2 regions of the Variovorax sp. DAIF25 genome follow, and region 2 is predicted to be linked to the other one. Evidence: riboswitches for the same ligand, from Rfam matches in the RefSeq annotation. Region 2 holds a riboswitch; the other holds the start of a gene.

The links. A riboswitch is a leader RNA that binds a small molecule or an ion and turns the genes downstream of it on or off. The one in region 2 is predicted to bind glycine.
Region 1: another riboswitch for glycine. It lies ahead of R0232_RS04675 (D-amino acid dehydrogenase); the one in region 2 lies ahead of gcvT (glycine cleavage system aminomethyltransferase GcvT).

Annotation. Positions count from the first base shown of each region.
Region 1 covers NZ_CP136636.1:1,030,075-1,037,760, forward strand. The annotation lists gene R0232_RS04660 (PLP-dependent aminotransferase family protein) at 1-416, shown strand, start outside; gene R0232_RS04665 (PhaM family polyhydroxyalkanoate granule multifunctional regulatory protein) at 488-1,270, shown strand; gene R0232_RS04670 (FIST signal transduction protein) at 1,311-2,591, shown strand; gene R0232_RS04675 (D-amino acid dehydrogenase) at 2,615-3,922, opposite strand; glycine riboswitch at 4,011-4,128, opposite strand; gene rfbB (dTDP-glucose 4,6-dehydratase) at 4,379-5,449, shown strand; gene rfbD (dTDP-4-dehydrorhamnose reductase) at 5,446-6,336, shown strand; gene rfbA (glucose-1-phosphate thymidylyltransferase RfbA) at 6,386-7,285, shown strand; gene rfbC (dTDP-4-dehydrorhamnose 3,5-epimerase) at 7,282-7,686, shown strand, end outside.
Region 2 covers NZ_CP136636.1:4,699,276-4,706,961, reverse strand. The annotation lists gene gcvP (aminomethyl-transferring glycine dehydrogenase) at 1-2,170, opposite strand, end outside; gene gcvH (glycine cleavage system protein GcvH) at 2,246-2,617, opposite strand; gene gcvT (glycine cleavage system aminomethyltransferase GcvT) at 2,701-3,900, opposite strand; glycine riboswitch at 3,916-4,022, opposite strand; glycine riboswitch at 4,043-4,126, opposite strand; gene R0232_RS21765 (alpha/beta hydrolase) at 4,149-5,108, opposite strand; gene R0232_RS21760 (amidohydrolase family protein) at 5,105-6,448, opposite strand; gene R0232_RS21755 (FAD-dependent oxidoreductase) at 6,453-7,686, opposite strand, start outside.

The sequences.
Region 1 (7,686 bases), 3.7 Mb from region 2:
TGGCCGCCTCGCCCGCGCTCAAGGAGCGGCTGCTCGAGACCAAGCTGCTGGCCACGCTGACCTCGCCCGCGCTGTTCGAGCGGGCGCTCTCGTGGTGCATCGACCAGGGGCAGCTGCGCCGCCATGCCGAGCGCGTGCGCATCCGCCTCGAGGGCGCCCGGGCGCGCGCCGCCAAGCTGGTGCTGGCGCACGGCTGCACCTTCGCGTCCGAGCCCGCGGGGCTGTTCGGCTGGGTCGACACCGGCGTCGACACCGACATGCTGACCCAGCGCATGCTCGACCAGGGCTACCTGCTGGCGCCGGGCTCGCTGTTCCATGCGCGCCGGCCGCCCACCACGCTGATGCGCATCAACTTCGCGAGCTCGCAGGACGCGAGCTTCTGGAAGGTCTTCGCCAAGACGCGCGACGAGCTCTGATCCGGGGCGGGGCGGGCCCTGCCTTGGAGTAAGCTGGCAGCACAACACCCGCCAGACCGGAGACCTGCCGCATGAACAAAGCCAGCCAACCCTTCGATTTCAGCCAGTTCGTACCCGGCTTCGACTTCCTCAAGAACCTCGCGGCCGGCGCGAGCGGCGCCGGTTCCGTGCCCGGCATCCCGAGCCTGGCGAGCTGGGTGGCGCCCACCATGAGCGTGGAGGAGGTCGACAAGCGCATCCAGGAACTCAAGACGGTGCAGTACTGGCTCGAGCAGAACGGCCATGCGCTCAAGGCCACGATCCAGGCGCTCGAGGTGCAGAAGATGACGCTGTCCACCCTGCGCGGCATGAACGTGCGCATGGAGGACCTCGCGGGCGTGTTCACGCGGCAGGCGAATGCGGCGGCCACGGCGGTCAGCCCGGCGCCGGCGGCCGCGCCGGCCGCGGCGCCCGAACCCGAGGTCGAGTTCGAGGACGAAGAGGAACTCGACGAGGAGGAGGAAGAAGAGGAAGAGGCTCCGCCGCCGCGCCGCAAGGCCAAACCGGCCGCCAAGGCCGCCTCGAAGTCCGCCACGGGCGATGCCGCCGGCGGTGCCGTCGACCCGCTCAAGTGGTGGGGCTCGCTGACCGAGCAGTTCCAGCAGATCGCGAGCACCGCGCTGCAGGACGCGGCCCAGCTCAAGATGCCGGCCGTGACCCAGCCGCTGGCCGACGCCGTCGGCAAGGCCATCGGAACCGCGAGCGCCTCGCGCAAGTCCACCCCCCGCAAGGCCTCGACGGCCGCCAAGCGACCGGCGGCGAAGAAGCCGGCCGCGGCGCCCGCGGCCCGCAAGCGAACGGGCGGCCGACGCTGAGCCGCCTTGTCCTGAACATCGAACGAAGCAGGTTGGCACGATGAAGTTGTTTCCCTCCGGTCACGCCACCCATCCGCAATGGCGCATGGCGGCCGGCCTTGTGCTGGCCCAGCTGCGCGCGCAGATGGCGCTGCCCGACTACGCCTCGGCACCCACCCTCGGGCTGCTCTACATCACCGACCACTATGCGGTCGATGCGCAGGAGATCCTCGACCACCTGAGCGCCGAGCTGCCCGAGGTGACCGACTGGGCGGGCACCGTGGGCATCGGCGTGTCGGCCAACAATGCCGAGTACTTCGACGAACCCGGCCTGAGCCTGATGCTCTGCGCGCTGCCGAGCGACCAGTACCGCGTGTTCTCGGGCGTGGCGCCGCTGGCGAGTTCCGAGATGAGCGGCTTCGAGGCCCACACGGCGCTGGTGCATGCCGACCCCGCCACCCCCGACCTGACCGAGCTCATCGGCGAGATGGCCGGGCGCACCGACACCGGCTACCTGTTCGGCGGCCTCTCCTCGGGCCGCGGCGGCGCGCTGCAATTCGCGGTCGGCGGCAACGGCAACATCCGCGGCCAGGGTGCGGCCGGCGGCGTGTTCTCGGGCGGCCTGTCGGGCGTGGTGTTCGGCGAGGGCGTGCGGCTGGTGTCGCGCGTCACGCAGGGCTGCCAGCCATTGCGCTCGGGCAGCGCGCGCGAGCGCGAGATCACCGAGGCCGACGGCAACCTGGTGCTGCAGCTCGACGGCGAGCCCGCGCTCGACGTGCTGCTGGCCGACCTGCAGGTCTCGCTCGAGCGGCCGCAGGAAGCCATCGAGGCCGTGCGCGCCACCCTGGTGGGCCTGGTCGATGCCGGCAGCGACGGCATCCGCCGCACCGGCGACCTCGGCGCCGACGTGCTGGTGCGCCACATCATCGGCCTCGACCCCACGCGCCGCGGCATCGCGATCGCCGACGTGGCCGAGGCCGGCATGCGCCTGAGCTTCTGCCGCCGCAACGCCCAGGCCGCGCGCGCCGACCTGATGCGCATCTGCGCCGAGATCCGCGAGGAGCTCGAGCCCGAGGAACAGACCCTGGCCACCGCGCGCGCCGTCGCCGCCGGCGAGGCCGAGGCGGCGCCGCATCCCGCGCGGCGCATCGCCGGCGCCGTCTACGTGAGCTGCTCGGGCCGCGGCGGCCCGCACTTCGGCGCGCCCGGCGCCGAGCTGCAGATCGTGCGCCACGCGCTGGGCGACGTGCCGCTGGTCGGCTTCTTCGCCGCGGGCGAGATCGCGCGGCACCACGTGTATGGCTACACGGGGGTGCTGACGGTGTTCACGGCGGACGACTGACGGGTCCGCCTTGCTTCGGAGGCTCAGCCCAGCGCGGGCTGGGCGATGCCCGCCACGCCCCTGGGCATCCCAGCGAACGCGAAATCCACCTCCGGCACCAGCCCGCTCACGATGCGCGCGATCGACTTGCCCGAGCCGCAGGCATGGGTCCAGCCGAGCGTGCCGTGGCCGGTGTTGAGGTAGAGGTTCGCGAGCTTGGTGCGGCCGATCAGCGGCACGTTGCTCGGCGTCGCCGGGCGCAGGCCGGTCCAGAACTGGGCTTGCGTGGTGTCGCCGGCGCCGGGGAACAGTTGCTCGACGCGGCGCACGATAGCTTCGCAGCGCACGCGGTTGAGGTCGCGGTCGTAGCCGTTGAGCTCGGCCGTGCCGGCGATGCGCATGCGGTCGCCCGACTCCGAGGTGTAGCGCGAGAACACCAGCTTGTATTCGTCGTCGGTCAACGAGACCTGGTAGGCCTTGCTCGCGTCCTTGACCGGCAGCGTGACCGAATAGCCTTTGGCCGGATAGATCGGCAGCCGGATGCCCAGCGGTGCCGCCAGCAGCGGGCTCAGCGAACCCATCGCCATCACGAAGGCATCGCCGCGGATGCGCTGGAAGCGGCCCTCGGCATCGGTGACCTCGACGTGGTCGATCGCGCCACCCACCTCGCGCAGCGCGGTGATGGTGTGGCTCATCAGGAACTTCACGCCGGCCTCGGCCGCGAGCCGCGCGAGTTCGCGCGCGAAGCGGTTGGCGTCGCCCGACTCGTCCTCGGCCGTGTAGGTGGCACCGGCCAGCTGCGGCCGGATGTGGGCCAGCGCGGGCTCGAGCTTCACGGCCTCGTCGGCCGAGATCACCTGGCGCTCGCAGCCCAGCGCGCGCATCTGCTCGGCGGGCGCGAGGGCGCCGTCGAACTCCTTTTGCGTCGTGTAGAAGTGCAGGATGCCCTGCGTGCGCTCGTCGTAGCGGATGCCGGTGTCGCGGCGCAGCTGCTGCAGGGTGTCACGGCTGTAGGTGCCCAGGCGCACGATCTGTTCGATGTTGTGGCGCGTGCGCGCGGGCGTGCATTCGCGCAGGAACTGCAGGCCCCAGAGCCACTGGCGCATGTCGGCGCGGATGCGGAACAGCAGCGGGGCGTCTTCCTTGCCCAGCCACTGCAGCACCTTGAGCGGCGCGCTGGGATTGGCCCAGGGCTCGGCATGGCTCACCGAGATCTGGCCACCGTTGGCGAAGCTGGTTTCGGCGGCCGGGGTGGCCTGCCGGTCGATCACGGTCACTTCGTGGCCGAGTTGCTGGAGGTAGTAGGCCGAGGTCACGCCGAGCAGGCCGGCGCCCAATACGATCACGCGCATTTCAAGTACCTTTCGAGGTCGAAGCGCTTGAACGGCGTGAAGGTCGTGCTACTGAATAGATAGCGCGCAACCGGACGGCCGTCCAATTGCCGCTCCCCCTGTCCTCGGTACCTGAGAGTTTCATCCGCTGCACCTCGCAGCGGACTTGCTCCTTCGGCGCAGCACGGCCGCGATGGGCGATGTGCTGGCTCTCCAGACGGCGTTTCAGTGGTTGCAGTACAGGCCCCGCGCGAGCGTGGAGCCGACCTGAGCGTTTATGGGAGTTTGCGCCTTCGGTGGGGCTGCCTGCGCGATGCATGCGGCCCGCTCTCCTGCAATGGGTGGCGATTGTAGGCGGGCCGCGGGCACCGGCCAACCCCGGGATTCGGCCTTGCAGGCAGATGGGATAATCCGCGAAAGCCGCGCCAGCGCGGCTTTCGACCAAGCGGCACTCCAATTCACAGCACAGAGGACTCCATGATCCTGGTTACCGGCGGCGCCGGCTTCATCGGCGCCAATTTCGTCCTCGACTGGATCGCGCAAGGCGACGAACCGGTCGTGAACCTCGACAAGCTCACCTACGCCGGCAATCTCGAGACCCTGGCTTCGCTCAAGGGCGATCCGCGCCACATCTTCGTTCAGGGCGACATTGGCGACAGCGCGCTGCTCGACCGCCTGCTGGCCGAGCACAAGCCGCGCGCGGTGGTCAATTTCGCGGCCGAGTCGCACGTGGACCGCTCGATCCACGGCCCCGAGGATTTCGTGCAGACCAACGTGCTCGGCACCTTCCGACTGCTCGAGTCGGTGCGTGGTTACTGGAACGCGCTGCCGGCCGACCAGAAGGCGGCCTTCCGCTTCCTGCACGTGTCGACCGACGAGGTCTACGGCTCGCTCTCGAAGACCGACCCGGCCTTCACCGAGGAGAACAAGTACGAGCCCAACAGCCCGTACTCGGCCAGCAAGGCCGCGAGCGACCACCTCGTGCGCGCCTGGCACCACACCTACGGCCTGCCGGTGCTCACCACCAACTGCTCGAACAACTACGGCCCCTTCCATTTCCCCGAGAAGCTGATCCCGCTGATGATCGTCAACGCGCTGGCCGGCAAGCCGCTGCCCGTGTATGGCGACGGCATGCAGGTGCGCGACTGGCTCTACGTCAAGGACCACTGCAGCGCGATCCGTCGCGTGCTCGAAGCGGGCCGGCTCGGCGAGACCTACAACGTGGGCGGCTGGAACGAGAAGCCGAACATCGAGATCGTGAAGACCGTGTGCGCGCTGCTCGACGAGTTGCGTCCGCGTGTCGACGGCAAGGGCTACGCCGAACAGATCAGCTACGTCACCGACCGCCCCGGCCATGACCGCCGCTACGCCATCGACGCGCGCAAGCTCGAGCGCGAGCTCGGCTGGAAGCCGGCCGAGACCTTCGACACCGGCATCCGCAAGACGGTCGAGTGGTACCTCGCCAACGGCGACTGGGTGCGCAACGTGCAAAGCGGCGCCTACCGCGCCTGGGTCGAGAAGCAGTACGACGCGAAGGCTTCCGCATGAAGCTGCTGCTGCTGGGCAAGGGCGGACAGGTCGGCTGGGAACTGCAGCGCAGCCTCGCACCGCTGGGCGAGCTGGTCGCGCTCGATTTCGACAGCACCGACTTCCACGCCGACTTCAGCCGTCCCGAGCAACTGGCCGACACCGTGCGGCAGGTGCGCCCCGACGTGATCGTCAATGCCGCCGCCCACACCGCCGTCGACAAGGCCGAGAGCGAGCCCGAGTTCGCGCGCAAGCTCAACGCCACCTCGCCCGGCGTGGTGGCGCAGGCCGCGCAGGAGATCGGCGCGCTGATGGTCCACTACTCGACCGACTATGTCTTCGACGGCAGCGGCACCGCGCCCTGGAAGGAAGCCGATGCGACCGGACCGCTGAGCGTCTACGGCCGCACCAAGCTCGAGGGCGAGCAACTGGTGGCGCGGCACTGCGCGAAGCACCTGATCTTTCGCACCAGCTGGGTCTATGCGGCGCGCGGCGGCAACTTCGCCAAGACCATGCTGCGGCTGGCCAGGGAGCGCGACAAGCTGACCGTCATCGACGACCAGTTCGGCGCACCCACCGGCGCGGAGCTGCTGGCCGACATCACGGCGCATGCGATTCGCGCGACGCTGCAGGATCCGTCGAAGGCCGGCCTTTATCACGCGATCGCGGGCGGCGAGACCACCTGGTACGGTTACGCGCGCTACGTGCTCGAACTCGCGCAGCAGGCCGGCGTCGAGCTCAAGGCCGGGCCGCAGCAGGTCGAGGCCGTGCCGACCAGCGCCTTTCCCACGCCGGCCACCCGGCCGCACAACTCGCGCCTCGACACCTCGAAGCTGCAGGCCGCCTTCGGGCTGGTGCTGCCGCCGTGGCAGAACGGCGTCGCGCGCATGCTGCGCGAGATCCTCTGAGTCCGGCATCCGTGCCGAACACGACATCCGAAGAGAAGAGACACCAACGATGACCATCCAGACGACGCAGCGCAAAGGCATCATCCTGGCCGGCGGCTCGGGCACGCGGCTGCATCCGGCCACGCTCGCGATCAGCAAGCAGCTGCTGCCGGTGTACGACAAGCCCATGATCTATTACCCGCTGAGCACGCTGATGCTCGGCGGCATGCGCGACATCCTCGTCATCAGCACGCCGCAGGACACGCCGCGTTTCCAGCAGCTGCTGGGCGACGGCAGCCAGTGGGGCCTGAACCTGCAGTACGCCGTGCAGCCCAGTCCCGACGGGCTGGCGCAGGCCTTCATCATCGGCGACAAGTTCGTCGGCAATTCGCCGAGCGCGCTGGTGCTGGGCGACAACATCTACTACGGCCACGACTTCGTGCACCTGCTGTCCGACGCCGATGCGCAGGACAAGGGCGCGACCGTCTTCGCCTATCACGTGCACGACCCCGAGCGCTACGGCGTGGTGGCTTTCGATGCGCAGGGCAAGGCCAGCAGCATCGAGGAGAAGCCGCTCGAGCCCAAGAGCAGCTATGCCGTGACGGGGCTCTACTTCTACGACAACCAGGTCGTCGACATCGCCAAGGCCGTCAAGCCCAGCGCGCGCGGCGAACTCGAGATCACCGCGGTCAACCAGGCCTACCTCGACCTCGGCCAGCTCAACGTGCAGATCATGCAGCGCGGCTATGCGTGGCTCGACACCGGCACGCACGAGAGCCTGCTCGAGGCCGGCCAGTTCATCGCCACGCTCGAAAATCGCCAGGGCCTGAAGATCGCGTGTCCCGAGGAGATCGCCTGGCGCAACGGCTTCATCGATGGCGCGCAACTCGAGAAGCTGGCCGCGCCTTTGGCCAAGAGCGGTTATGGCAAATACCTACAGCGCCTCTTGAAGGAAGAGGGACGGCCGTGAAAGTCATCCCCACCGCCATTCCCGAAGTGCTGGTCATCGAGCCGAAGGTGTTCGGCGACTCGCGCGGCTTCTTCTTCGAGAGCTTCAACGGCAAGGCCTTCGACGAGGCCGTGGGGCGCCACGTCGAGTTCGTGCAGGACAACCATTCGCGCTCGGCCCAGGGCGTGCTGCGCGGGCTGCACTACCAGATCCAGCAGCCGCAGGGCAAGCTGGTGCGCTGCACACGTGGCGCGGTGTTCGACGTGGCGGTGGACATCCGCAGGTCGTCGCCGACCTTCGGCCAGTGGGTGGGCGAGGAACTCAGCGAGGACAACTACAAGCAGATGTGGGTGCCCGAAGGTTTTGCGCACGGTTTCCTGGTGCTGACGGAAACAGCGGAGTTTCTGTACAAGACGACCGAC
Region 2 (7,686 bases):
CGCCGCCGTGCGGGATGCAGAAGGTCTTGTGCAGGTTCAGGTGGCTCACGTCGCCGCCGAACTCGCCCGGCGCGGCCACGCCCACCAGCGCGTTCATGTTGGCGCCGTCGACATACACGCGCCCGCCGTGCGCATGCACCAGCTCGCACAGCTCCTTCACGCGGGTCTCGAACACGCCGTGCGTGCTCGGGTAGGTGATCATCACCGCGGCCAGGTTCTTGCCGTGCTTCTCGCAGGCGCGCTTCAGGTCGTCGAGATCGACGTTGCCTTGCGCATCGCAAGCCGTCACCACCACCTGCAGGCCCACCATCTGCGCGCTCGCGGGATTGGTGCCGTGCGCCGACGAGGGAATCAGGCAGATGTTGCGGTGACCCTCGCCCTTGGCCTCGTGGAAGGCGCGGATCGCCAGCAGGCCCGCGTACTCGCCCTGCGAGCCGGCATTGGGCTGCAGGCTGATGCCGGCGTAGCCGGTGGCTTCGCAGAGCCAGGCACGCAGCTGGGCGTCGAGCTGGGCATAGCCCTGCAACTGCTCGGCCGGCGCGAAGGGATGGATGTTCGCGAACTCGGGCCAGGTGATCGGGATCATCTCGCTGGTCGCGTTGAGCTTCATGGTGCAGCTGCCCAGCGGGATCATGCTGCGGTCGAGCGCGAGGTCCTTGTCCGACAGGCTGCGGATGTAGCGCAGCATCGCGGTCTCGCTCTTGTGGGTGTTGAACACCGGGTGCGACAGGAAGGCGCTCGCGCGGCGCAGTTCCTGCGGGATGCGCGGCGCGGTGTTGGCGGCCAGCTCCTCGAAGCGCGGCATCGGCGTGCCGGCGGGCACGAACAGCGCCCACAGCGTCTCGACGTCGGCGCGCGTGCTGGTCTCGTCGAGCGAGATGCCCAGGTGCTGCTGCAGCCGCTGGCGCAGGTTCACGTTGGCGGCCTGCGCGCGCTCGAGGATCCTGGCGGTGTCGTCGCCGGTGCGGATGGTCAGCGAATCGAAGGCGGTCTCGTTGACCGGCTCGCGGCCCATCTGGGCCAGGCCGCGCGCGAGGATCGCGGTGAGCGCGGCCACGCGCTGCGCGATGCGCGTGAGGCCGTCGGGGCCGTGGTAGACCGCGTACATGCTTGCGACCACCGCAGGCAGCACCTGCGCGGTACAGATGTTCGAGGTCGCCTTCTCGCGCCGGATGTGCTGCTCGCGCGTCTGCAGCGCGAGGCGGTAGGCGGGGCGGCCATGGGTGTCGACGCTCACGCCGACCAGGCGGCCCGGCAGCGAGCGCTTGAAATCGTCGCGGCAGGCCAGGTAGGCCGCGTGCGGGCCGCCGTTGCACAGCGGCATGCCGAAGCGCTGGGTGGTGCCGCAGACGATGTCGGCATCCCATTCGCCGGGCGGCGCGAGCAGGGTCAGCGCCAGCAGGTCGGCCGCCACGCAGAAGGCCGCGCCGTACTGGTGCGCATGGCCCGCGAGCGGGCGCAGGTCGTGCACGTGGCCGGTGGTGGCCGGGTACTGCGCCAGCACGCCGAAGAACTCGCCGCTGGCCATCAGGTGCGGCAGGGTTTCCGAGGCGGTGCTGACCTTGACCTCGATGCCCAGCGGCGCGGCGCGGGTCTTCACCACCTCGATGGTCTGCGGATGGCAGTCGCCCGAGACCAGGAACACGTTGCTTTTGCTCTTCACGCTGCGCTTGGCCAGCGTCATCGCCTCGGCGGCCGCGGTGGCCTCGTCGAGCATCGAGGCATTGGCGATCGCCATGCCCGTGAGGTCGCAGACCATGGTCTGGAAGTTGACCAGCGCCTCCATGCGGCCCTGCGAGATCTCGGCCTGGTAGGGCGTGTAGGCCGTGTACCAGGCCGGGTTCTCGAGGATGTTGCGCAGGATCACGCCCGGCGTGTGGGTGCCGTAGTAGCCCTGGCCGATGAAGTTGCGGAACACCTTGTTCTTCGCCGCGATCGCCTTGAGCTCGGCCAGCGCGTCGGCCTCGGTGGCCGGTGCCGGCAGCCGCATCGGCTTGCTGCGCCGGATCGCCGCGGGCACGATGCCGTCGATGAGTTCGGCGCGCGTGGCCGACCCGATCACGGGCAGCATGCGCGCCTCGTCGTCGGCATCGATGCCGATGTGGCGGGCGATGAATTCCTCGGCGTTCTCGAGTTCTTGCAGGGTGGGCAGGGCGGCGGGGGTGGGCATGGCGGGCGGGGGAAGAGAAGGGGGAGCGGACTTCCGGACGCGAGCCTTCGCGTCCGGCCATCCGGTTTCAGGAGCTCAGGATTCCTCGGCGAACTTGCCGTAGGCGGTTTCGTCCATCAGCGCGTCGAGCTGGGCCGGTTCGGACAGCTTGACCTTGAAGAACCAGCCTTCGGCCAGCGGCGCGCTGTTGGCGAGCGAGGGATCGGCGCGCAGGGCTTCGTTGACTTCGGTGATCTCGCCCGAGACGGGCATGAACACGTCGGCCGCGGCCTTCACCGATTCGACGACGCCGGCGACATCGCCCTGGGCGAAGCTCTTGCCGACCTCGGGCAGGTCGACGAAGACCACGTCGCCCAGCGCGTCTTGCGCATGGACGGTGATGCCGACCGTGGCGTTGCCGCCCTCGGCCTGCACCCATTCATGGTCCTTGGTGTACTTGATGCTCATGTTGAAAAACTCCTCGTGGATAAAAAGTGGCCGATGCCGGGGCGTAGGTTAGCCGCGACGGCGGTCCGCCGGATGTCCGGTCGTCAGCCGCGGTAGTAGCGCGTCGGCACGAAGGGCAGGGTCGAGACCTCCATCGGCACCGGCTTGCCGCGCACGATGGCCTGCACCCGGGTGCCGGGCTCGGCGAAGGCGGTGGCCACGTAGCCCATGGCGACCGGCCGGTCGGCCGTCGGGCCCAGCAGGCCGCTGGTGACCTGGCCGATGTCCTGGCCCTCGAAGGACTGGAGCGGCGTGCCGTCGCGCACCGGGATGCGCTCGAGCGCGACCAGGCCGACGCGGCGGCGCTTCAGGGTGTCGTGGTCGAGGTGGCCGGCGGCGCCGGTGGCTGCCACGAGCTGGGCCAGGATCTTCTCGGCGCCGGGGAAGCCGCCCGCGCGCGCGCCGCCGTTGCGGCGCACCTTCTGGATCGCCCAGTTGAGCGAGGCCTCGATCGGCGTGGTGCTGGTGTCGATGTCGCTGCCGTAGAGGCACAGGCCGGCCTCGAGCCGCAGCGAGTTGCGCGCGCCCAGGCCGATGGGCTTGACCTCGGGCTGGGCCAGCAGCAGCCGCGCCAGCGCGTCGGCGTCCTTCGCGGCGACCGAGATCTCGAAGCCGTCCTCGCCGGTGTAGCCGCTGCGCGTGACGAAGGCGGCTATGCCGCCGATCTGCACCGCGCCGCCGGTCATGAACACGAAGCGCTCGATACCGGGCGAGAGCCGCGCCAGCGTGGCCGCGGCCTGTGGGCCCTGCAGCGCGAGCAGCGCCTGCTCGGGCAGCGGCTGCACCTGGCAGCGCTGGCCGATCTTCTGCTGGATATGGGCGATGTCGGCCACCTTGCAGGCGCCGTTGACGATCACGAACAGCGAGCCGTTGCCTTCGTTGAAGAACATCAGGTCGTCGAGGATGCCGCCCTGGTCGTCGAGCAGCAGGCCGTAGCGCTGCTTGCCCGCGGGCAGGTCGATCACGTCGACCGGCATCAGGGTCTCGAAGGCGGCCGCGGCATCGGGGCCGGACAGGCGCAGCTGGCCCATGTGGGAGATGTCGAACAGGCCCGCAGCCTCGCGCGTGTGCCTGTGCTCGGCCATCAGGCCGGCCGGGTACTGGACCGGCATCGAATAGCCGGCGAAGGGCACCATGCGGGCGCCGAGTTCCAGGTGCAGCGCGTGCAGCGGGGTCTTGAGCAGTTCGGATTCGGGGGCGGAAGCAGCCACGGGGCACTCCTGGGGGCAGCAATCGAATGCCATGGCTCGCGCCATGGGGCCACCCCTGCTGTCCGCTTTACCTGAGAGATTCGCCCCACGATCGGGGTTTGCTCCTTCGGTGGACCGGGCGCCTGCGGCACCGGCCTCTCTCCAGCAAGGAAACGCCGTCCCGCGAAGGCCGGCGCTGTGTCAGTCCTTTTGCCTGAGCGTTCGGGGGTTCCCTGCGCCTTCGGCGGCCCCGTGCGGGGCTCTCTCCTGACCCCGGCGAGTGTAGTGGATTGCGGGCCGCCTCAGCCGCGGCCGCGCAGCCGGTCCGACAGCGCCCGGCAGATGGCGTCATGGGCCCGGCCGGCGGCGGCCGAGTGGGCGAAGAAGCCGAAGAACGGGTGGAACATGTCGTCGAAGGCCAGCAGCCGGGTCGGGATGCCGGCCGCCTCGAGCCGGTGCGCGTAGGCCAGGCCTTCCTCGCGCAGCGGGTCGTGGCCGGCGACGGCGATCAGGGTCGGCGGCAGGCCCGCGAGCTCCGCCGCGCGCAGCGGGGAGGGCGGCACCTCGGCGGCGCGGCGGGCCGAGGCGCCCATGCAGAGCCGGGCGATCTCGCGCAGGTCGGCGGGCGCGAGCATCGGGTGGTCGATGCCGCGGGCCTCGATCGCGGCCACGTCGCGCGCCATGTCCAGGCCCGGCACCACCAGCAGCTGGGCCGCCAGTGGCCGCGCATGGCCGCGCAGCGCCAGCGCGGCGCAGGCCGCCAGGTTGGCGCCCGCGCTCTCGCCGGCCAGGGCGACCCGGGACGGATCGCCGCCGAGGGTTTGTGCATGGTCCAGCGCCCAGCGGGTCGCGGCCAGGGCATCGTCGTGCGCGGCCGGGAACGGGTGCTCGGGCGCCAGCCTGTAGTCCACCGAGACCACCACGGCCTCGACGTCGCGGCAGAGCTTGCGCGCGATGTCGTCCATCAGCTCGACGCTGCCGAGCACGAAACCGCCGCCGTGCAGGAACACCACGGTCGGCAGCATGGCCTCGGCCGAGACGGGCCGGTAGACCCGCACCGGCACGCGCAGGCCCCGGTGTTCGGCGACGCGGTCCTCGGTGGAAGCCACGACCGGCAGCGTCGTGCGCTCGCGCGCCGCCATCACCGCGCGGCGCATGCGTTCGCGCGCTTCGGCGGGCGTGCCCGAGAACGGTGGTGGGGCCCCGTGGGCGCGCATGGCCGCGACGATCGTCGCGAGCTGGGGATCGAGCGCGGCGCTCATGCCAGCCCCAGCACATAGGCCTGCGAATCCGCCGCGCGCCGACGCAGCCGATCGAGGTCCACATCGAGCAGCCGGCCGTCGCGCTTCACCGGCCGGCCCGCGACGAACACGCTGTCGACATTGCCCGGATGGGCGCCCAGCACCACCGCGCCCACTGCGTCGGAGACCGGCGCCAGGTTCAGGTCGTCGGCGCGGATCAGCACCACGTCGGCCTGCTTGCCCGGCGTGAGCGAGCCCACCTTGTGCGCGAGCCCGTTCGCCTGCGCGCCGGCCAGGGTGGCGAAACCGAGCACATCGCGCAGGCCCAGCGTCGCCGGGGCGTTCTTCGTCTTCGAATGGCCGCCGCCCATCCACGAGCGGTAATAGGCCAGGGCATGGCGCATCTGCGTGAACATGTCGCCCGCGCACTTGGTCTCGGTGTCGCCGCTGAGGCTGGGCCGGATGCCCACGGCCAGCAGCCGGTCGAACGGGATGTCACCCATGCCCTGCGCATTGAGTTCGCAGTGCACGCCGAGCGAGGCGCTGACGCCGGCGTCGGCCATCATCGAGAACTCGTCGTGGTGCGAGCAGCAGCAGTGCACGAAGGTCAGGTCGTCGCCGAGCACGCCGGCCTCGTGCATCTGCGCGATGCCGCGCACGGCGGCATTGCGTGCGTAGGCGCCCATGTGGATGCTCGAGCGGATGCCGAGTTCGCGCGCCAGCCGAAGGTCGCCGAGCCAGGTCTCGCGCTGCGCCATCTCGGGGCCGCGCGCGGCCATCGCGAGCGTGAGCAGCTGGTCGTCGCTCGAGAAGTAGCGCTCGCGCAGCCGCCGGATGTCCTGCGGATGGCCGCGCTCGCTGCCGAACATCCACGAGGCGCCGTCGACCAGCGGCCAGCCGTGCGCGAACACGCCGCGGATGCCGGCGTCGCGCAGCGCCGCGATCGCCGCGTCGGAATGCTCGGGGCTGTTCTGCACGTGCGACCAGTCGAGCATCGTGGTGATGCCGCTGTCGAGTGCCGCGACCGCCCCCAGCAAGGTGCCGGTGTAGACGTCCTCGGGCCGGTAGGCCGCGCCCTTGGCGCCCAGCATCTCGGCGAAGTAGACCTGCGAATCGATGTCGGCATAGCGATGCCGCACGCAGCTCTGCCAGGTGTGGCGATGGGTGTCGACGAAGCCGGGCAGCACGATCATGCGGTCGGCCTCGATCCGCTCGGCCTGGGGAGCATCGATGCTCGGCGCGATCGCGACGATGCGCTCGCCCTCGATCAGCACGTCGCCGCGGCGCAGCTCGCCGATGTCCGGGTCCATGCTCAGCACCCAGCCGCCCGCGATCAGCAGTGGCCTGTGGTCGTTCTTCATCGCATCACCTCTTCATCCAGCGCGAGAGTTCGGTCTCGACCTCGGTGGCGCGCGCCACGTCCGCGCTGGCCCAGGCCACATAGGCATCGGGCCGCACCAGCATCGCCTGCACGCCGCGCATGGCGGGCGGCACATGCGCCACGCGGGCCGGCAGCAGGGTCACGGGCAGGCCCTTCAGGTCCAGCGATTCGAACTGCCGCGAATTGCCCTCGAGATCGAGCAGCAAAAAGCGCCGCTCGCGCAGCAGCTCGGCGACGCGCACCGAGCGGCCTTCGCGCGTGACGAGGTCGAAGTCGGGCAGCCGCTGGCCTGCCAGCGGGTGGCGGTCGGTTTCTCCCGCGCGACCGGGGTAGGGCTGCTCGAGCCCGCACAGCTCCAGCACCAACTGGCGCTGCACCTCGGGCAGCGGAATGATGTGCCGCGCGAGCCGGCGCTTGAGCGCCACCGCATCGGGCTCGAAGTTGAACTGCAGCACGCACTGCGCCTTCACGCTCTCGAGCAGCGCATGCATCACCGGCAGGCGCTCGGCGTCGTAGCTGTCCAGCGTGGCCTCGTCGGCCACGCCCGTGACGACGTTCGCGAGCTTCCAGCCCAGGTTGAAGGCATCCTGCAGGCAGAAGTTCATGCCGACGCCGCTGGCCGGGTAGTGGATGCGTGCCGACTCGCCGACCAGGAACACGCGCCCCTGGCGCAGGCGCGGCACGGCGCGCATCTGGTCGTCGAAGCGCGAGGCCCAGCGGAAGCCCTCGATGCCGTAGTCGCTGCCGAGCACGTCGCGCAGGCACTGCCTGGCCTCCTCGAGTGTCACAGGCTCGTCCTTGGCGGCATGGCGCCGGTCGCGGTGCACGATGTTGAAGCGCGTGATGCCTTCGCCGAAGGCATAGCCGCGCACCCAGCCCATCTCGTTGTCGGCGCCGGTGCGGCCGCCGGGCCAGGGCGCGCTGAGTTCGGCGTCGATCACGATGCCGCGAAAGGTGCCCGAGTGGCCCTCGAAGGGCATGCCGCACTGGGTTCGCACGGTGCTGCGGCCGCCGTCGGCGCCCACCAGGTAGCTGGCGCGCAGGGTCGATGTCGCGCCCGACGGGTCGGCCACCTCGATCTCCACGCCCTCCGTGTCCTGCCGCACCGTGCGCAGCTCGGCACCGCGGCGAAGCTCGGCGCCGCTCTCGGCCGCCCAGTCCCAGAGGATCTCCTCGGTCATGTTCTGCGGCAGCCCGAGCGTGAAGCCGAAGCGGGTG